Regions from separate parts of the Metabacillus sediminilitoris genome, predicted to be linked through region 1. Evidence: riboswitches for the same ligand, from Rfam matches in the RefSeq annotation. Region 1 holds a riboswitch; each other region holds the start of a gene.
The links. A riboswitch is a leader RNA that binds a small molecule or an ion and turns the genes downstream of it on or off. The one in region 1 is predicted to bind S-adenosylmethionine.
Positions count from the first base shown of each region.

Region 2: linked by a shared signal. The riboswitch ahead of GMB29_RS04725 (bifunctional homocysteine S-methyltransferase/methylenetetrahydrofolate reductase) and the one ahead of GMB29_RS17735 (phosphoadenylyl-sulfate reductase) in region 1 are both predicted to bind S-adenosylmethionine.
Region 3: linked by a shared signal. The riboswitch ahead of mtnW (2,3-diketo-5-methylthiopentyl-1-phosphate enolase) and the one ahead of GMB29_RS17735 (phosphoadenylyl-sulfate reductase) in region 1 are both predicted to bind S-adenosylmethionine.
Region 4: linked by a shared signal. The riboswitch ahead of mtnK (S-methyl-5-thioribose kinase) and the one ahead of GMB29_RS17735 (phosphoadenylyl-sulfate reductase) in region 1 are both predicted to bind S-adenosylmethionine.

Region 1 is NZ_CP046266.1:3,707,623-3,713,085, reverse strand. Features, by position in the region: gene GMB29_RS17750 (dihydroorotate dehydrogenase) at 1-219, shown strand, start outside; gene pyrF (orotidine-5'-phosphate decarboxylase) at 219-935, shown strand; gene pyrE (orotate phosphoribosyltransferase) at 932-1,564, shown strand; SAM riboswitch class I at 2,319-2,424, shown strand; gene GMB29_RS17735 (phosphoadenylyl-sulfate reductase) at 2,659-3,360, shown strand; gene GMB29_RS17730 (sulfate permease) at 3,374-4,441, shown strand; gene sat (sulfate adenylyltransferase) at 4,492-5,463, shown strand, end outside.
Region 2 is NZ_CP046266.1:924,816-930,278, forward strand. Features, by position in the region: gene GMB29_RS04725 (bifunctional homocysteine S-methyltransferase/methylenetetrahydrofolate reductase) at 1-1,827, opposite strand, end outside; SAM riboswitch class I at 2,006-2,169, opposite strand; gene GMB29_RS04730 (YajQ family cyclic di-GMP-binding protein) at 2,445-2,936, opposite strand; gene GMB29_RS04735 (CvfB family protein) at 3,120-3,980, shown strand; gene GMB29_RS04740 (BMP family lipoprotein) at 4,465-5,433, shown strand; gene GMB29_RS04745 (methyl-accepting chemotaxis protein) at 5,443-5,463, shown strand, end outside.
Region 3 is NZ_CP046266.1:3,147,232-3,152,694, reverse strand. Features, by position in the region: gene GMB29_RS14940 (pyridoxal phosphate-dependent aminotransferase) at 1-1,089, shown strand, start outside; SAM riboswitch class I at 1,165-1,271, shown strand; gene mtnW (2,3-diketo-5-methylthiopentyl-1-phosphate enolase) at 1,458-2,699, shown strand; gene GMB29_RS14930 (2-hydroxy-3-keto-5-methylthiopentenyl-1-phosphate phosphatase) at 2,696-3,361, shown strand; gene GMB29_RS14925 (methylthioribulose 1-phosphate dehydratase) at 3,358-3,978, shown strand; gene GMB29_RS14920 (1,2-dihydroxy-3-keto-5-methylthiopentene dioxygenase) at 4,077-4,610, shown strand; gene abc-f (ribosomal protection-like ABC-F family protein) at 4,900-5,463, opposite strand, start outside.
Region 4 is NZ_CP046266.1:3,152,995-3,158,457, reverse strand. Features, by position in the region: gene GMB29_RS14960 (PAS domain S-box protein) at 1-1,673, shown strand, start outside; gene mtnA (S-methyl-5-thioribose-1-phosphate isomerase) at 1,965-3,017, opposite strand; gene mtnK (S-methyl-5-thioribose kinase) at 3,055-4,248, opposite strand; SAM riboswitch class I at 4,496-4,646, opposite strand; gene GMB29_RS14945 (carbon-nitrogen family hydrolase) at 4,782-5,463, opposite strand, start outside.

The DNA of each region.
Region 1 (5,463 bases):
CAGGCTGTTAATATCCCAATCATTGGGATGGGCGGTGTTCAAACAGTAGATGATGTAATTGAGTTTTTATATGCTGGAGCAAGTGCAGTAGCAGTAGGTACAGCCAATTTTGTTAACCCTTTTGTCTGTCCAGAAATCATTGATCAACTACCAGAAAAATTAAAAGAACTTGGTTATGAGCATGTTACGGAGTGTGTTGGAAGGAGCTGGAAGGCATGATGGAAAGACCTCTTATAGTTGCGCTTGATTTTAAGGATCGTAAGGAAGTTGATGCTTTCTTAAATCATTTTAAAGATGAAAAGCTTTTTGTAAAAGTAGGGATGGAGCTTTTCTATCAAGAGGGTCCTAGCATTATTTCACATATTAAGCAGCATGGTCATGATATTTTTCTAGATTTAAAGCTACACGACATCCCAAACACGGTAAAACAAGCGATGCGTGGCTTAGCCAAACTAGAGGTTGATCTTGTAAATGTTCATGCTGCAGGCGGTAAAAAAATGATGGAAGCGGCAATTGAAGGGTTAGTTGCTGGGACACCTGCTGGAAAAAATAGACCGGCTTGTATTGCTGTAACACAATTAACAAGCACGTCACAACAAATGGTACAAGATGAACTATTAATTAATAAAGAAATCAATCATATTGTGCTTCATTATGCAAAAATGGCACATGAAAGCGGCTTAGATGGTGTTGTTTGCTCGACACATGAGGTGGAAGCATTACAAGAACATCTTGGCTCTACATTCATTAAGGTAACTCCTGGAATTCGGATGAAGAATGATTCTGCAGATGATCAAACACGAATTGCCACTCCGGAATTAGCTCGTCGACTAGGCTCTACAGCAATAGTAGTCGGACGTAGCATTACTAAACAAAAAAATCCATATGAAGCATACTTACATGTAAAAAAAGCTTGGGAGGAAATAGTGGAATGAAACAAGATATTGCAAAACACCTATTAGAAATCAAAGCAGTCTATCTCCAACCAAATGAACCGTTCACATGGTCAAGCGGTATGAAATCGCCGATTTATTGTGATAATCGTTTAACACTATCATTTCCTGAGATTCGTAAGCAAATAGCAGAGGGTCTTTCTGAATTAATAAGAAATCACTTTCCAGAAGTCGAGGTTGTTGCAGGTACAGCAACAGCTGGTATTCCGCATGCTGCTTGGGTAAGTGATCAATTAAATTTACCTATGTGCTATGTTCGAAGCAAGGCTAAAGGACACGGAAAAGGAAATCAGATTGAAGGTCAAGTGCTGGAAAATCAAAAGGTTGTAGTAATTGAAGATTTAATTTCAACTGGCGGTAGTGCAATTACTGCTGTTGAAGCACTACGTGAAGCGGGCTGTGAAGTGTTAGGTATCGTTTCAATCTTCACGTATGGCTTATCTGCCGGTGAGGAAAAATTAGCCAAGGCTAATGTGGAAGCAAAATCATTATGTGATTATAATACTCTTCTTGATGTAGCTGTACAAGAAGGCTATGTAAATGAACAAGATCTTACCAAACTAAAAATGTGGAGAGAAAATCCTGCATCAGAGGGTTGGTTAGAAAATTAAGTAAGGCTTTGGATACCTTGGACTGCCTCTGGTAATTAAAACACTTGAATAAAAGGTTTTTTGTTTTGGATTCATGAATTTCAAAACACCATGCAGAACAAGGTGCCTTGAGCTAAATAAAGTAGATACAAACTATACATAGGTATATTGAAATCAAAAGCTGTATTCTAGCAAGTAAATAGGATATGGCTTTTCTGTTTTTTCTGCCATAAAACCCTTTTTATTAGGAAATTAGGAATCATAAACTACACGATAGTTGACGAAAGTATCAAAACTGTTCCCGTAGGAGCCGAGCCATCCTCCATCATATAAAGGGCCGGTTTAACCCTATAGCCATGTCCAAGGAAGAAGTAAACAAATGTATTGAAAATATCGAAACAGATCTCCTTAACATGCTGTGTGACTTTGATGGTATCTTTTTAAGGGTTTTTAAGACTTCGGAATAGAAGCTACATAATAACTTATATTATGAGTGTGAAATTTATAAAATGAAGAATAGAAAGAATAGGATAGCGAATTACACATAGAATTGCTGTTTTGATGAAAAATATTTTAACGGAACTATTATTTATGTACATTTGAATGGGTTGATGTATATATATATAAGAAAAATACCTAATAAGTATAAGTGTATTTTAAAAAATAATCTAAATGTGAAAAATATATAAAATAAATGAAAAAAATATTAATCCGATAAGTAAAGTCGGGTTGACTTTTGAGGGAATTGTGTTAAAATTTTGAATCAACAGCATATTTCTTATCAAGAGTGGTGAAGGGAACTGGCCCATTGAAGCCCAGCAACCTGCTATTTAGCAAGGTGCTAATTCCAGCCAAAGCAATTCCAATTTGGAAGATAAGGGTAGATCGTCCCTAATAGTCTTCAAGTTGAAGGCTTTTTATCGATTAATAATATAATCAATCGTTAGTTTGTTTGAGGAAAAACTTGGATCGAAACATTTGGCATATAACTCCATTTGTTAACAAGAAAATACAGTATATCATTCATGATTGGTAGGTTAACATTATAAATCCGACTATTAACGTATGAATAACTGGTTTTTAAAAATAAGTAATAAAAAGAAGAGGTGAATATTTTGCTAACTTATGAGAGTTGGACAGAACCGAGTGAAGATTTTATAGTAGATGATAAGTATAAGGGTGCCCTAAATGTATTGAATTGGGCATATGATCACTACGGTGAAGATGTTGTTTATGCTTGTAGCTTTGGAATTGAAGGAATTGTATTAATCGATTTAATTTCAAAAGTAAAACCTGATGCGAAAATTGTGTTTTTAGATACTGATGTTCACTTTAAGGAAACATATGAATTAATCGATAAAGTGAAAGAAAAATACCCGTCATTAAATATTGAATTAAAAAAACCAAAACTTACATTAGAAGAACAAGCTGAAAGCTATGGTGATAAGCTTTGGGAAACCGATCCAAATAAATGCTGTAATATAAGAAAAATTATTCCTTTAAACGAAACATTGCAAGGTGCTACGGCATGGATTTCCGGTCTTAGACGGGAACAATCAGAAACAAGAAAACATGTAAACTATATCAACAAGGATGAACGCTTTCATTCAGTAAAGGTTTGCCCGTTAATTCATTGGACGTGGAAAGATGTATGGAGATATGTTCATAAAAATGACTTAATCTACAATCCTTTACATGATAGAGGATATCCTAGCATTGGTTGCTTTCATTGTACAAAACCAATATTTAATGAAAATGATTTAAGATCTGGCAGATGGTCGGGGCAAATGAAAACAGAATGCGGCCTCCATCAATAGGAGGAAATAAATGATGTTAGAGATAATTGCAATCATCATCAGCTTTTTTTTCGCGATGAATATTGGTGCAAGTGGTGCAGCTGCTTCGATGGGAGTAGCATACGGATCAGGGGCGATTTTACGCCCTAGAAATGCTCTTATCTTATGTGCAATTTTCGTTTTTTTAGGAGCCGTAATTGGTGGGGGGGAAGTTGTCAAAACGATAAGTTCTGGAATCATCCCATCATCATTTATTACAATCAAAATTGTTGTTATTATACTTTTTTCAGCAACGATTTCACTTTTTTTAGCTAATTTATTAGGTATTCCTCTTTCTACAAGTGAAGTAACTGTTGGATCTGTAGTTGGAGTTGGTATTGCTTATAAAGCATTATACATCGATAGTTTATTATGGATTGTCATGTTTTGGATCATCGTACCAATCGTTGCATTTGTGATTGCAATTATTTTTATAAAATTGTTTCATGCCTTTAAATTAGCAGAAAAATATTCTTTAGAAGGGAAGATCGTTACTTATCTTCTAGTGTTTGCTGGTTGCTTTGAAGCATTTTCCGCAGGAATGAACAATGTTGCAAATTCCGTTGGACCATTAGTAAGTGCTGGACTGCTATCGGTAACGAAAGGAACGATTATTGGCGGTATCTTTGTTGCAATTGGTGCACTTTTCTTAGGTCGTCGAGTACTTGAAACAAATGGTAAGAAGATCACCAACTTTTCAAAAATTGAGGGGATACTAATTTCAGGTACTGGAGCAACTCTTGTTACGATTGCATCAATTTTTGGAATTCCAGTACCACTTACTCAAATCACAACATCTTCTATACTAGGGATAGGAATCGCGAAATCTGGTGCAAATGTATTTCAACAAAAGATCGTCAAAAATATGTTAATGGTTTGGTTGATTTCTCCACTTATATCGTTAACCATGTCTTATTTCTTAGTTAAGTTATTTATTACAAGTGATTTATATACGATCTTTGTATTAGGAAGCCTGTTGATTGCAACACTTGGTACAATAAGTTTAATGAAGGCTAGTAGACAAGAAAGACGTACTGTTCACGAAGAGGGTGGGGGAATTTAAATATAATTCCTATTAAATATCGTTTTTATCAGAATTGGAGGCTATTAAAAATGAGTTTACTTCCACACGGAGGAAAATTAATTCAAAAATTATTTTTAGGTGCAAATGTTTCACACGTTGAAAAAGAAATTGAGCTAGATGCAATTGCTCTTAGTGACTTAGAACTAATCGCAATTGGTGCTTATAGTCCAATTAAAGGTTTTTTATCACAAAAAGATTATGATTCTGTTGTTGAAACGATGAAATTATCAAATGGCTCTGTTTGGAGTATCCCGATAACTTTACCTGTTTCAGAAGAAAAAGCTGCATCTTTAACAATTGGTGAAGAGGTCCGTCTTGTAGCTGAGAATGTTACATACGGTACAATCACAATTTCAGATATTTTTACACCTGATAAACAAAAAGAAGCAATCAACGTATTCCGTACGGATGATCTTGCTCATCCAGGTGTGAAAAAAATGTTTGAACGTGGAAATGTGTATGTTGGTGGTGAAATTTCACTTGTAAAACGTCCTGAAAAGAAATTTGCAAATTATTATTTAGACCCAAGTGAAACTAGAAAAAAATTCGCTGACTTAAACTGGAAAACAATTGTAGGATTCCAAACAAGAAACCCAGTTCATCGCGCACACGAATATATCCAAAAAACAGCTTTAGAAACGGTTGATGGTCTATTCTTAAATCCATTAGTTGGTGAAACTAAGTCAGATGACATTCCGGCACATATTCGTATGGAAAGCTATGAAATATTATTAGAAAATTATTATCCAAAGGATCGCGTTCATTTAGGTGTTTTCCCAGCTGCAATGCGTTATGCTGGTCCACGTGAAGCCATTTTCCATGCAATGGTGCGTAAAAATTATGGATGTACACATTTTATTGTTGGAAGAGACCATGCAGGTGTGGGTGATTACTATGGAACTTATGATGCACAAAAAATATTCTCTAACTTTACAGCAGATGAATTAGGAATTACACCGTTATTTTTTGAGCATAGTTTTTATTGCACAAAATGTGAAGCA
Region 2 (5,463 bases), 2.8 Mb from region 1:
CAGTTGTTTTTCCTTCTCATGGATGTAATTTGTAAGCTCCACTGTAAGGTCATACTGTAAAAATGGGGTAATGAGATAAATACCGTTAAATAGATCAAATGCAGTATCGATCAAATCCTTGGCGATGGCAAGGCCTTCTTGTCGAGCTTTTTCCTTGTCAGTACCAGCTTCAGCCATTTTTTCTCTAATCGAATCAGAGAGTTTAATACCAGGTATTTCATTATGAATAAATTCAGCATTACGGCTTGATGTTAGTGGCATAATTCCGATATAAATCGGTGCTTTTAGATTTCGAGTTGCTTCATATACATGAACAATTTGTTCATTTGAATAGAGCGGTTGTGAAATAAAATAATCAGCACCACAGGCAATTTTTTTCTCAAGTCGTACAACAGCCTTGTCTAAATGGCGAACATTTGGATTAAACGCAGCGGCAACTGAGAAATTTGTTTTTGCACCTAATGGTTTACCCGAATAGGAAACACCCTCATTAAACTGTTTGATTAAACTGATTAAATCAAAGGATGATACATCATAAACAGATGTAGCACCAGGGAAATCTCCAATCTTAGATGGATCACCAGTAATCGCTAATACATCTGAAAGGCCTAATGTGTGTAAGCCCATTAAATGAGATTGTAAGCCAATTAAGTTTCGGTCACGACATGTAATATGAATTAAGGTTCGTGCATTCGTTTTTTCCCTTGCAAGCAATCCTGCTGCTAAATTGCTAATACGTGGTGAAGCAAGGGAGTTATCAGCAAGTGTGAGTGCATCAATACCAGCATCATGCAGAGCCTGTGCACCTTCGAGAAATATACTCATTCCAAGCTTTTTTGGCGGATCAAGCTCAACAATGACAGAGCGTTTTTCCTTAACAATCTCTTGTAGCGGAGCAAGAGTGTCTTTGTCTGCTGACGTCGATTGAATGTGAATTTCTTTCGGAATTTTCACTTTTTTATCTGTAATTGGGGCTAAATGTGAGACTGCTTCAGCCATTGCTTTTATATGTTTAGGCGTTGTTCCACAGCAGCCGCCGATAAGTCTAGCACCTTGCTCTCTAAACTTTAAAGCACTCTCCTTAAAATATCCTTCATCTGATTCATACTCGAGTCGTCCTTCATTTAATGCTGGCAGACTGCTATTCGGAAATACAGAGAGATAAGCATGTTCTAGGAGCGGTACCTCCTCTAGAGCTTGAAGCATATGATACGGTCCTAAACGGCAGTTTAAACCAATAACATTTGCTCCAAGTTCTTCAAGTGTTAAAAAGGCTTGTTTTACTGTTGTGCCGTCTTGTAATACACCTGGCTCATGAAGGGAAACATTTGTGATGATTGGTTTATTCGTTTCTTTACGAGCTATTTGCAAGACAGTTTTCAGTTCGTCAAAATCATAATAGGTTTCTAGCAATAATCCATCAACATCTTCATTTAATAAGACAAATAGCTGTTCTCTAAAGTTTCGTTTTATTTCTTCAAGAGTGTGAGCACTTTTCTTAAATGCTCGAACACCGCCGATCGTTCCGAAAACATATGTTGATCCTGCAGCTGCACGTTTAGCGATTTCAACAGCTTGTTTGTTAATTTGTCTAATTTCATCCTCTAGCCCATAACGAGAGAGTTTTATATCATTTGCCCCATAAGTATTTGTTTGGATGAGATTTGCACCAGCTTGAATATATGCCTCATGCACGTGTATTACATCATCAGGTTTAGATAGATTTAATTCTTCAAAGCAACGATCAACACCGTGGGAATATAGCATTGTTCCCATCGCACCGTCTCCAATTAATATCTTACTTTTAAGGTCTTCTAAAAAGCTCATAAAAAAAGCCTCCGATCGAGTAAATATGTGTGTAATTAAAGGGTGGAACGAGCAAGCCTTCCTTGAATTTATGCCATGAACCAATCTTGTCGACTTCATAAAATGTTAGCAGTTCCCGTTCCTATTCATTCAAATAAAAAAGCCTTCTTTTGAAGAAGGCTGAATGATTCTAAGCTTCTCCTTATCTTTCAAGCATCGACTATGCTTGACTGGAATTAGCACCTTGGCCTTTGGAGGAGGAAGATGCAGTGTTTAAAACACTCAATACACCAAACCTACACTCGAAATTGACCGGTTGCTGAAGCGTCATTGGGCCAGTCCCTCAGCTTCTCTTGATAAGATATGAAATTAACGTATTTTAAAATTGTTCTTTAACAAATCGCTTGCGCATTTCTAAAAATGTATTACACCTAATTTATCTAATATTTTGAAAAATATCAATAGGTAAATGATATTTTGGTTAAATTTACATTCATTTTTCGTTTTTTTAAGGGCAATCTTAAAAAAGACAGTTTCTGCAATAGTGTTGTAGAAACTGTCTTTGGGTTCTTTGACGTTTAGCGAAGTCCAGGGATTCTTATATATGGCCATGCTGAACAAGGCACTCCGTGTTTGCTTTATCGATAGTTAATGAACTGAACATCTATTGGTAAATCTGCTTCCCTAATTGCAGCGATTACTGCCTGAAGGTCATCTCTGCTTTTTCCTGTTACACGGATTTGATCATCCTGAATTTGTGTTTTCACTTTTAATCCTTTATTTTTAATGATCGTGTTGATTTTTTTCGCATTATCCTTATCAATGCCCGAAACTAATTCGGCTCTTTGGCGAACAGTACCGCCTGAAGCATTTTCAATCTTTTTGTACGAAATATTTTTTATTGGTACATTACGTTTAATTAATTTTGAAAGTAAGACGTCTTTTAATTGGTCAAGCTTATATTCATCATCAGACACTAAAACAAGCTCTTCTTTTTCTAATGAAATATTGCTTTTACTTCCTTTAAAGTCATAACGTGTTGCAATTTCTTTCAGGGCAATACTGATTGCATTTGTTACTTCTGGAAATTCAATTTTTGAAACGATATCAAATGAACTATCTTTCGCCATAATCATCCTCCATTACGTATATAATATGGTTAGATTATAGTAAAATAAAACAATGATCACAACTATTTACAACGTGATTGTTAAGCGATTCGCTAATAGAGGGTAACTATGTTATAGTTAAACACTATTTATTTGAACGAAACATACTAAAGAATGGTAGAAGAAAGGATAGATGACAATTTTATGATGCCAGGAACTTTTGCAACATTAACAATAGATGAAAAAGTCGATTATGGCTATTTTTTAACGGATGGAAATGAACGTGTACTTTTACATAATAATGAAGTCGTTGGTGAAATAGAGGTAGGGGAGAAGCTTGAAGTCTTTTTCGTATTAGATGCTGAGGACAGGTTATATGCGACCATGAAAAAACCGCTTATAACAGAGGATACATATGCTTGGGTCGAAGTAGTAGATGTAGTAGATGACATGGGGGCATTTGTTAACATTGGGTTAAGCAAGGATGCACTTGTTGCGAAAGATCATCTTCCATATTTAAGAGAAGTATGGCCTGAAGCAGGTGACAAGCTTTTTTGTACTTTGAAAGTATCGAAAAATGGCCGATTCTTTGTAAGGCTGGCCACAGAGGAAATTGTTGAACCATACTTTAAAGATGCTGATCGAGCAGTATTTAATAAAGAAGTGACAGGAACTGTGTACCGAATGATCGTTGCCGGATCTTTTATTTTGACAGAGGAAGGGTATAAGGGTTTTATTCATTCATCACAGCGAACGGTTGAACCGCGATTAGGGGAGACAGTGACAGGACGTGTAATTGATGTAAAGGAAGATGGTACTGTCAATGTATCCCTACTACCACGTAAGCATGAGGCATTAAGCGTTGATGCAGAAAGAATATATGCTTACATGCAAGAAAGAGGCGGTGCCATGCCTTTTTCCGATAAAAGTGATGCAGAAGATATTAAAGAACGATTTCAATTGAGTAAAGCAGCATTTAAACGAGCACTTGGTCATTTAATGAAGCAAGGTAGAGTTTATCAAAAAGAGGGCTGGACGTATTTTAATGAACAGTCTGACTCATAAGTAAATAAATCAAAACGGTTTTCATTTCTGCTTAAGAAGTGAGGGCCGTTTTTTTATTAAGAAACATATTTCTGATTTAACTCTCAAGGTCTCGCCTGGCATTCGTAGATGATACAACTATATTTATGTGGTTTTTGTCTCCTTGGAAAATGATTTTGAGGCTCTTTTCGTAAAGATTGTTGGTAAGTAAAAAATACGAACAGCTGTTGATTGTTGTAAATATGCGAGACTCCTGCGGGAGAAGTGTGCCTTAGGAGACCCTGGAAGTGCAAAAGCACTGAGGAGGCTCCTGAGACCGCCCGCGGAATGCGAGTACCCGCGGGCGGAAATCAATCCAGGTTATTCGTGTAAATGTAATTGAAAAGCAACAAAGTATGCGAAAATAGTCTTTTGAAAAAATTATTTTGACATAATGATGAAATAGAAAAGAATCATGCCGATAAATACATTGAAAGTATAAAGAAATATAAAGTGAGGTTTTAAAATGTATTGTAAAAAAATAATATCGATATTATTTTTTTGTTTGATCCTTGTCATTACTGGATGCTCACAACAAGAAGTGGCAAGTAAAGTAGATGAAAAAGTGAAAATAGGTATTATGCTCTCAGATGTAGGGTTAGGAGATCAATCGTTTAGTGATTCAGCTTTTCATGGACTTGTAAAAGCAAGAGATGAATTAGGCATTGTATTTGATTATCGCGAGCTTCAAGAACCAGGTACATATGAAAAAGGGTTAGTAGACTTAGTGAAAGATGGCAATGACATTGTTGTTGGTCTAGGTTTTATGGTTCAGGCTGACCTTGAAAAGGTGGCAAAACGATTTCCGAAACAGCAATTTATTCTCATAGACGCTGTTTCAGAACTTAATAACATAACGTCTATTACATTTAAAGAAGATCAAGGCAGCTATTTAGCAGGTGTGGTTGCCGCAATATCAACGAAAACGAATAAGCTTGGATTTATTGGCGGAGACGAAGTTCCGCTAATTAAAAAGTTTGAAGAGGGCTTTGTTGAAGGTGCAAAAGCAGTCAAACCAGATATTTCAATAGAGATTACCTATGCTGGTAATTTTGGAAATGATCAATTAGGAGCTAAAATTGCCAGGGATATGATTCGTCATGACGTGGATGTTTTATATGCAGCAGCTGGATTTACAGGTGTCGGTATGCTGAAAGAAGCGCAAAAGAATCAAGTCTTTGCAATCGGTGTTGATAGCGATCAATATTATTATGCAGAAAAAGCAGTTATTACATCAATGTTAAAGAATGTTGATGTGGCATTGTACCAACTTGCAGAACAGCTTGTCAAAGATGGTGAAGTACCTAAGGGCAACGTTATTCTAGGTATACAGGATAATGGAGTCGACTTAGCGCCACTTAGAGTAAAAGAATACACACAAGAACAATTGCAAATGATTGAAGACTGGAAAGAAAAACTATCGAGTGGCAGCTAGGAGGGCATTATGACAATAAAGAAAAAACTA
Region 3 (5,463 bases), 560 kb from region 1:
GAACAAGGTTATGATGTCATCAACTTAGGTCAAGGTAACCCTGATCAGCCTACACCAAAACATATTATCGAGGCTATGCAGAAAGCAGTTGAAAACCCAGAATATCATAAATATTCCCCATTTCGGGGACAACAGTTTTTGAAGGAAGCGATCGCAACGTTTTATGAAAGGGAATATAGTGTGAAAATCGATCCTGCTAAAGAAGTTGCCATTCTATTTGGAGGAAAGGCTGGACTTGTAGAGGTACCACAATGCTTGTTAAATCCAGGCGATGTTATCCTTGTTCCAGATCCCGGTTACCCTGATTATTGGTCAGGTGTTGAGCTGGCACGTGCAAAAATGGAAATGATGCCACTTGAACGTGAAAATCAATTTTTGCCTGATTATAATCGCTTACCGGAGGATGTCGTCGCAAAAGCAAAAGCTATGTTTTTAAACTATCCAAATAATCCAACAGGTGCAACAGCAACATCAGAATTCTTCCAGGAAACTGTGGAGTTCGCTACTCAAAATGACATTTGTGTCGTTCATGATTTTGCCTATGGTGCGATTGGCTTTGATGGAAAACGCCCAATAAGCTTTCTAGAAACTGAAGGTGCAAAGGAGACAGGGATTGAAATTTATACATTCTCAAAAACCTTTAATATGGCTGGATGGAGAATTGGTTTTGCGGTCGGAAATCCTTCGGTTATTGAGGCGCTGAATCTTTTACAGGATCACATGTATGTAAGTGTCTTTAGTGCCATACAAGAAGCCGCTGCACATGCATTATTAAGTCCTCAAACATGTGTAGAAGAACTTAATGCCCTTTATGAATCACGAAGAAATGTTTTGATACATGCTTTTCGTGAAATTGGCTGGGATGTTACAGCTCCAGCAGGTTCGTTTTTTGCGTGGCTGCCAGTTCCTAAGGAGTTTGCATCGTCACAGGCTTTTTCTGATTATATGTTGGAAAAAGCGCATGTTGTGATGGCACCTGGAAACGGTTTTGGAGATTATGGGGAAGGGTACGTAAGATTAGGTTTGTTGACTTCTGAAGAAAGATTAGTAGAAGCGGCAAAGCGTATTAAAGCGTTAAACTTATTTTAAAATAATTGTTATTGACAAAAAAAATAGGATCTGTCATAATTCATATAAATTTCAAAAAACTTTATGAACGTTTCGTTCTTATCAAGAGCAGGTGGAGGGACTAGCCCTATGAAGCCCGGCAACCGACTTACCTTTGGGTAAGCACGGTGCTAATTCTTGCAGCATTCGCTGATAGATAAGGAGATATGCTTGTTGCACATGCATGGTACAGCCCCTTCGATCTATTAGTGTCGGAGGGGCTTTTTCTTTGTGAAAAAATGTTAAATAGATAATGATATATATTGATTAGAAATGATAGAATAAATACGAATAATATGTGAGAACATTCAGAAAACGTAAATGATTTACAAAAGAAAGAAGGTTTTAATGTGAGTGATGTAATTGCAACTTATCTCGTTCATGATGCAAAAGGTGATTTACATAAAAAGGCAGAAGGGATTGCGTTAGGATTAACTGTCGGCTCATGGACAGATCTTCCTTTGCTCGAGCAAGAGCAATTAAAAGCCCATAAAGGCCGCGTAATTGAAGTAACAGAACTAGAAGAGTGTGAAAAGACGAATCACTATTTAGGAAAGAAAGTAACGAAAGGCAAAATTAAAATTGCCTATCCTAGCTTAAATTATAGTCATGATCTTCCTGCTATTTTAACAACCGTTTTTGGTAAGCTTTCACTTGATGGGGAAGTAAAATTAATTGACCTAGAGTTTTCAGAAGAAGTGAAATCTTCATTCCCTGGTCCATCATTTGGTGTTGGTGGAATTCGTGAAACATTAGGTGTATATGACCGCCCATTACTCATGAGCATTTTTAAAGGGGTAATCGGGAGAGATCTTACGTATTTAAAAGATCAATTAGAACAGCAAGTTTTAGGCGGAGTTGATCTTGTTAAAGACGATGAAATTCTCTTTGATAATCTACTAACACCTTTTGAAAAACGAATACGAACTGGAAAAGAAATTTTACAACATGTATTTGATGAAACTGGTCATAAAGCTTTATATGCAGTCAATTTAACAGGAAAAACATATGACTTAAAGAATAAAGCAAAACGAGCAGTAGAACTTGGTGCAAATGTCCTGCTGTTTAACGTGTTTGCATATGGTCTTGATGTGTTACAAAGCTTAGCAGAAGATAAGGAAATTTCGATTCCAATCATGGCACATCCTGCCGTAAGCGGAGCAACAACAGCTTCAAGCCTATACGGTTTTTCAAGCTCACTCTTGTTAGGTAAGCTGTTACGATTAGCTGGTGCTGATTTTTCATTATTTCCATCACCGTATGGAAGTGTTGCATTGGAGCGCGATGTAGCGCTGGGTATTGCAGAAAATTGTCTAATGGAAGACTCGATTAAACAATCATTTCCAGTACCTTCTGCAGGTATTCACCCAGGTCTTGTACCATTGCTTATCCAAGACTTCGGGATCGACTCTGTTATAAATGCAGGCGGTGGTGTTCACGGTCATCCAAATGGAGCAATTGGCGGAGGGCGTGCATTCCGTGCAGCAATTAATGCCACATTATCTGGAATTTCCTTAAAACAAGCTGCAGAGTCTGACGAAAATTTAAAACTTGCGATTGAACTATGGGGAGCCAAAGAGGTGCACAAATGACAAATAGCGTAATCATTTGTGATTTTGACGGCACAATCACCGAGACAGATAATATCATTGCGATCATGAAAAAATTTGCACCACCTGAGTGGGTTGAGCTTAAAAATGGCGTGTTATCTCAGGCTGTTTCAATTCGTGAAGGTGTTGGTAAGATGTTTCAATTACTGCCATCTTCAGCAAAAAATGAAATTGTCGACTATATTCTACATCATGCAGAAATTCGGTCGGGATTTCATGATTTTGTTCGATATACAAAAGAGAAAAATATCCCTTTATATATTGTTAGCGGGGGGATTGACTTCTTTGTCTATCCGTTGCTTGAAGGATTAATTGATAAGGATAAGATTTATTGCAACAAAGCAGACTTTACGAACGAAAAGATTAAAATTGGCTGGCCGCATAGCTGTGATCATACATGTGAAAATGATTGCGGCTGCTGCAAACCATCTATTATTAGACAACTGACAAATAGTAACCAGCGTAAAATAGTCATAGGTGACTCCATTACTGATTTACAAGCTGCAAAGCTTGCAGACTTTGTCATCGCAAGAGATTTATTATTAGACAAAAGTATCGAATTACATTTGCCTCATAAACCATTTACGACCTTTTATGATGTGATTGACGTGTTGGAAAGTCTAGAGCAGGAGGTACAAGCATGAGCCTAAAGGAATCTAGATGGGAAGAGCTTGCTGATATTAAACGAGTGTTAGCAAAAAGAGATTGGTTTCCTGGTACAAGTGGAAATTTAGCCATTAAGGTTGATCAACAGCCGCTAACCTTTCTCGTAACAGCAAGTGGTAAAGATAAAACAAAAGAATCGAACGAGGATTTTTTACTTGTTGACAAAGACGGGAAACCTGTTGAAAATACTCATTTAAAGCCATCGGCAGAAACTCTTTTACATGTTGAGGTTTATAATAAAACAAATGCGGGCTGCAGTCTTCATGTTCATACAATTGATAATAATGTGATCTCAGAGCTATATGGTGATAAGGGCAGAATAACCTTTAAAGGGCAAGAAATCATTAAAGCTTATGGACTATGGGAAGAAGATGCGGAATTTACAATCCCGATCATTCACAATCATGCATATATTCCAAAATTGGCAGCAGAATTTGGAGAATATGTGAAAGAGGATGCTGGTGCGGTTTTAATAAGAAATCATGGAATAACGGTTTGGGGAAGAAATGCACTTGAAGCAAAAAAATATTTAGAGGCAAGTGAATTTCTATTTTCATATCATTTAAAATTATTAGCTTATCAATCTATAAAATAAATTAAGGTCCGTGATAATCAGCTAAATACACATATTTAGGCTGTTTCTAATAAATAATTAAAACTATAAAAAAGAGCAAAAAATGAGGAGGAAAAATCATGGCACACATTCATTTTCAAGCAACTGGACAAAGAATCACAAATCAAGAGGAAGTTGCAAGCTTTCTTGCTGATCAAGAGGTTATTTACGAGCAATGGGATATTACGAAGTTACCAGAAAATCTTCAAGAGAATTACAATCTAAGCGATGAAGAAAAAAATGAAATCCTAGAAATTTTTAAAGCGGAAATAGCAGATATTTCTGAGCGTCGCGGCTATAAAGCACAAGATATCATTTCATTATCTGATAGCACACCGAATTTAGATCAATTATTAACAAACTTCCAACAAGAACACCACCATACAGATGATGAAGTACGTTTTATTGTGAGTGGACATGGCGTATTTGTTATCCAAGCAAAAGATGGCCAGTTTTTTGATGTTGAATTAAGCCCGGGAGATTTAATCTCAGTTCCAGAGAATACAAGACATTATTTCACTTTAATGGAAGATCGAAAAGTAGTAGCTATTCGAATTTTCGTTACGACTGAAGGCTGGGTACCAGTGTATGATAAAGCGGAATTAAACGCATAAAAAACAATAAAAGGCGAGGTTAAACAGAATGATTCATCTGTTGCACCTCGTTTTTTATTGTTAATGAAAACTTGTTATATACATTTGATAAAGGCTTTTTTCTATGAGATTGTTGCTTAACAACGAAAACTAGTTGATTGGAGCAGATTGCGAGACTCCTGCAGGCGTTTACTCCGAGGAGGATCACCGCCCGCCCCGCTAAAAAGCGAGCATCCTCTCACTGCAATCAACAAAACCGCATTACTTGGTAAATAGCAACAAAGTTTGCGAAAACAGACTTGATAAAAATCTAATTTTTCTTTTGTTGCTTTAATAATTCTTGTTTTCGCTTTGCCAACAAATTAAATCGTGCATCAAGCTCCATGTATTTTTCTGAGTGGGTTGTTAAAAAACTTAATTCACCAAGTACCGCAGATATTTCAGTATTGACACGTAATAGCTCTTCTTCTACTTCATGCCTTTTTGGCTTGGATTGCTGTACTTTTTTTAACTCATACTGTTCGAGATTCATCTCAAAACGCTTTATTTCGGATTGATCGATAACAAGCAATTTATCACAAAGCTTATTCATAAAATAATAATCATGTGACACAATGATAATCGTACCTGCAAACTTACTTAATGTTTCTTCTAATTGTTCCCGACTCGCTAAATCTAAATGGTTTGTTGGTTCATCCAAAATTAATAAGTCATACTCATTAATTAGCATATTCGTCAATTTGATTCGGGTACGTTCACCTAAACTTAGTGTCCCAATCGGTTGATTTAATTTCGCCGCATTCATCCCCATGTTCGCAAGCGTCGTTCTTGCTTGAAAAAGTTTTTCTTGTTCGGAAAGATGTAAAGCCTCGAT
Region 4 (5,463 bases), 550 kb from region 1:
AGCATGGGGCGTTTATAGAGGCAAATGAATCCTTTTGTTCCATCTTTGAAATAAATCAAACAGAATTAAATTCGTATGTACTCGAAGATTTTATATCAAAGCAAAATAATGATAAGATCAAAAAATTATGGAATGTACTTAAGGAAAATGGGAGTGCAACAAGAGAATTTCCGGTTGTTTTAAATAATGGCGTTAAGAAAATTTTTGAATTTACAACGACTTCAAATATCGTAGATGGCTTACATATGGCAATTGTGAGGGACATAACCGAAAAGCGTTCAATGGAATTGAAGCTATACAAAAGTGAAGAACGGTTTAGGGAAGTATTTGAAAATGCAATCGATGCCATTATGATTTGGAAAAACAATGGACAAATTATCAAGGCGAATCATGCTGCAAGCAGAACATTTGAATTATCTGAAGAAGAACTTATGACAAGAAATGTCTTAGATTTTATTGATCAAACATCTCCTAGCTTTGCCAAGGTAAAAAGGGAGTACATGGAAACAGGTGCGATTCGAGAAGAGTTACTTTTTCATATGCCAAATGGACAAAACAAAGAGCTTGAATTTACTTCTAAAATGAATATATTGGAAAAACATCATTTAACGATCTTCCGAAATGTAAGCGAACGAAAACATATGGTAAAGGTCCTTCAGGAAAGTGAACAAAAATTTCGTAAAATATTTGATGGGGCAATGGATGGCATCGTTTTATTTAATAATTCGTATGAAATGATTGATGCAAACCCATCAGCAAGAAAGATTTTAAATTTATTATCCGATGATCTGAAATCCTTTAAACTTTTTGAACTATTATTTTCTGGTATGAGGCAGGATGAAATTGATCCAAATGATTGGGAAGAGAAATTACAAGAAATCTCGTATACATTTGAAAATGGCGAAGAAAAAACTTTAGAATTTACCTTGAAAAATAATATTAATGAGAATATGAATCTAGCAGTACTTCGGGATGTCACAGAAAAAAGAGAGTTAGAGGAGCAGCTTAGAAAATCTGATACATTAAATGTTGTTGGTGAACTTGCAGCAGGAATCGCTCATGAAATACGAAACCCAATGACTGCATTAAAAGGCTTTATTCAACTATTAGAGGGTAGTATAAAGGATGACTATTCCTTGTATTTTAATGTCATAACATCAGAATTAAATAGAATAGAATCCATTATTACTGAATTTTTAATATTAGCTAGACCTCAAGCAATTCAATATTTAAAGAAAGATATTGGCACGATTATGAAGGAAACCATCGATCTACTAAACGGGCAAGCAATACTAGTAAATGTACAAATGGAACTATATTTAGAACAAGAATTACCATTAATCTATTGTGAGCCAAATCAATTAAAGCAAGTGTTTATTAATATTTTAAAAAATGCGATTGAGGTCATGCCAAAAGGCGGACAAATTGATGTTAAGATTAAGAGGAAAGATGAAAAACATCTCATTGTTTCCATTATTGATAGAGGCCTGGGTATTCCTGAAGATAAGATTAAAAGGTTAGGTCAGCCATTTTATACGACAAAGGAACGTGGCACAGGTCTTGGCTTGATGGTTAGTTACAAAATAATTGAAGAGCATAAAGGAATCGTAGAGGTTGAAAGTGAAGTCGGCAGTGGCACTGCCTTCCATATTACACTCCCGATTAATCACTAAGTGGTTGAAAAAAGATGAATACTTGTCACATTTTTGTCTGCAAAACATACTATTTGAGTAAGGGAAAAATGTTGCGCATGGTAAAGAAAGGGGCAAAGTATATGTTGTTTAAAAATCGTCCTACAAAGATTTACTTATATGCTTCTATATGTTCTAAACTTCATATTCTTACGGAAGCTGAAAAAAACAGTTTAATGAAAAAGACGAAATCCTTTTAGTGTAATCATGTCAGATCTGTAGAAAAAAACCTTAGTCAAGAGTAGACTAAGGTTTTTTCTTTGGAATAAAGGATTAAGCAGAGAATAATTTAGAAATTTCTTTTTGATAGTCATTAGATAAAATTCCTTTTTCAGTAATAATCCCAGAGATTAAGTGATTAGGGGTCACATCGAATGCAGGATTGAATACTTTAACACCTTCTGGAGCAACACGAATACCGTTTAATTCTGTCACTTCTTCTGGATTACGTTCCTCGATCGGAATTAGGTCACCATTTTCAATCATAGGATCAAATGTAGATAATGGTGCTGCAACGTAAAAAGGAATGTTAAATGCTTTTGCTAAAAGAGCTAAATTAAATGTCCCAATTTTATTAGCAGTATCACCATTAGCTGCAATTCGATCAGCACCAACTATAATGGCGGAAATGTTTTTTGATTTAATCGTATGTGCTGCCATATTGTCAGTAATTAGAGTCACATCAATCCCTGCTTGCATGAGCTCCCATGTTGTTAAACGTGCTCCTTGTAGAACTGGACGGGTTTCACATGCATATACACTTAAGTTAACGTTTTTTTCCTTTGCTAGGTAAAATGGAGCTAATGCTGTTCCGTATTTAGCTGTAGCAATAGACCCTGCATTACAAATGGTCATCACGCGATCGCCTTTCTGAAACACAGATAGAGCATGTTCACCAATTAAACGACATACCTCTTCATCCTCAATTTGAATTTGGATTGCTTCATGGACGATTGTTGTCTTCGCTTCATTAATGGATTGAACGTTAGAAATACTATTTACAAGTCGATCTAATGCCCATACTAGATTAACTGCAGTTGGTCGAGAGCTTGCTAAATAATCTCTGTTTTTCTTGATGTTTCGTTGAAAGTCAACAATGGTTTCAGATATATCCTGTAATGCTGATAATGCGAGGCCAAATGCCGCTGTGATACCGATTGCAGGGGCACCTCTTACCTTCAAGGATTGAATTGCTTCCCAAACGTCTTTTATCGTAGTTAATTCAAGGTATTCCGTTACGTGCGGAATTTTTTGCTGATTTAATAGTGAGATAGATTCCTCATTCCAGATAACAGAACGGGGAATCGCTAAATTTGTCGATGCCATGAAGATTAAACTCCTTTTTACTAATATTAAATGATAATTAATTGCTTACCGTTTGCTTTACATATTCCTTGAATTGACAAGGATTTTTGATCGCTTTTTGATTTTTAATAAGCTCGCTGCCTACTGATAAAGCAAGCTGCTTAGTAGAGATTTTTTTGTCAAATGGTTGTAATGTATCAAGATCTGCGACATGTGCAAGACCAATTGTGCGACGGATGATTTCACATCCGGCAAAGCCGACTGCTTCTTCGAAAATTTCTGACAATACATCCTCTAAATAGCCTTCTGTTTTAGCAAATATTTCTGCAGCATCATTTTTCCATGCTTTTGAAAATTCTTTAACAAATACATTCCATGTTGTTTCAATATGAGTAAATAAGACTTCTTGATTTTCAGCATTACGAGAAAAGGCATTTAAAAGGAAGTTTCCAAATACCTGACCAACATCGAAGCCGATTGGACCAAAATAAGCAAATTCTGGATCAATGACTTTTGTTTCGTTTTCATCTGCAAAAATACTTCCTGTATGTAAATCACCATGAAGTAGTGCTTCTGCTTTGGTTAGGAATTTTTGTTTTAGCTTTGCAACAGCTAATTTTAACTCTTGATCCTGCCAAATGCGTTCAACATCTTGACCAAGTTCTTGTTCAAAGTTATTTGTATCGTGGTTAAAGAACGGATCTGTGAAAACAAGATCTTCCGTAATTTTACATAGATCTGGGTTAATAAACTGCTTCACTAATGATTTTTTAAAATGTTGATTTACGGCATAATCTGATGTGTAAAATAATGTTTTTGCTAGAAATTCTCCAATATGTGTTGAGAGCAAAGGCAATTCTTTTCCTTCAATTAGAGCAGCACGGGCGATTTGGAGATGTGATAAGTCTTCCATAATGGTTATGGCTAGCTGTTCATCTGTATAATAAACCTTTGGTACAAATTGTGGCACAAATTCACTTTGTTTTAATAAGGCATGTGCTTCAATACGTGCTCTGTCTAATGTTAATGGCCAGCTTTCCCCTACGACTTTTGCATATGGAAGTGCTTGTTTAATGATTATTCCGTTTCCATTATCAGTATCTGTAATCTTAAAGACAAGATTTAAATTTCCATCACCAATTTCTTTACATGTTAAGTTGCTATTTTCTGTAAAAAGCTGCAGGCGTTTTGCTAAAGCGATAGCTTCGCTTTCAGTTAATGGTTTGTAAATAGATGATTTGACAGTACTCATAGTAATAACCTCCAAAAAATAATGTCCTCATGTAAGAAGATAATAGTATTTTTGATTTAGATCAGATGTGACATGAAAGCATCAGCAGTTAAGCTCGTGACATGACGGTCCAGTGCAATTAATGCGAGAAATCGTCATATATAGTAGGCAGATCAAAGAACTAATGCTTTATTTCTTTGGAGGCTTTTCTTTGGAAATAAGAAAAGCCTCTTTCGGATGAAAGAGGCTTGAAGACTTAGCTTCGCACCTCTTATCTGTCAGAAAGGAATGTCTTTCTGATGGAATTAGCACCGTGCCAATTGGAAGTCTTCGTGAATAAACACTTAGTTTCCAATGTTGATATGGTCGGTTGCTGCGGCGTCATTGGGCCAAGTCCCTCTGCCAACTCTTGATAAGAGATTATATCGTTCTGAAATGAAAGTAATGCTTTGTATATTCCGTAATTTCAGAACATTTTAGATTTTAAGAATAATAGAACCTTGATTAGCATGTTATCAATGATTATTTAGTGTTGTCAATAAAAAATTTAGAAATCAATCATAAAATTCTGGCAATCGGTCTGCGAATACTGGAATTTGATTTCGTACTTTTTTCACTGTTTTAACATCAATTTCGGCAGTTATGGATCCAGCTGTTTCATCAGCCTCAGCGATTACCGTTCCCCAAGGATCGATGATCATCGAATGTCCGGCAAATTCATTATTAGGGTCTAAACCTGCACGATTACAAGCAACAACATAACATTGATTTTCAATGGCACGGCTAATTAGTAGTGTCCTCCAATGATGTAGTCTTGGCAAAGGCCATTCAGCCACAACAAATAGAATTTCTGCTCCTTGTGTCATATGTGCGCGAATCCATTCAGGAAATCGAATGTCATAGCAAATGACACCAGCACTGTTCACACCATCAATTTTAAATAATCCTTTTTTATTTCCAGCCGCTAAATAATGGTGTTCATCCATCAATTTGAATAGGTGAAGTTTGCTATATTCATGAACAACCTCACCTTGATTATTGATGATGTACATTGTGTTCGTTACGCTTTCGTACGTTTTTTTAGCAACAGAGCCGCCAACAATGCTTACTTTATATTTTTTTGCTAGTTTACTTAGAAATTGTTTTGTTGTTTTTCCTTCATCATCAGCAATTTCATCAAGTCTCGTCAGGTCATAGCCTGTTGTCCAAAGCTCTGGGAGGACAATAATCGTTGGA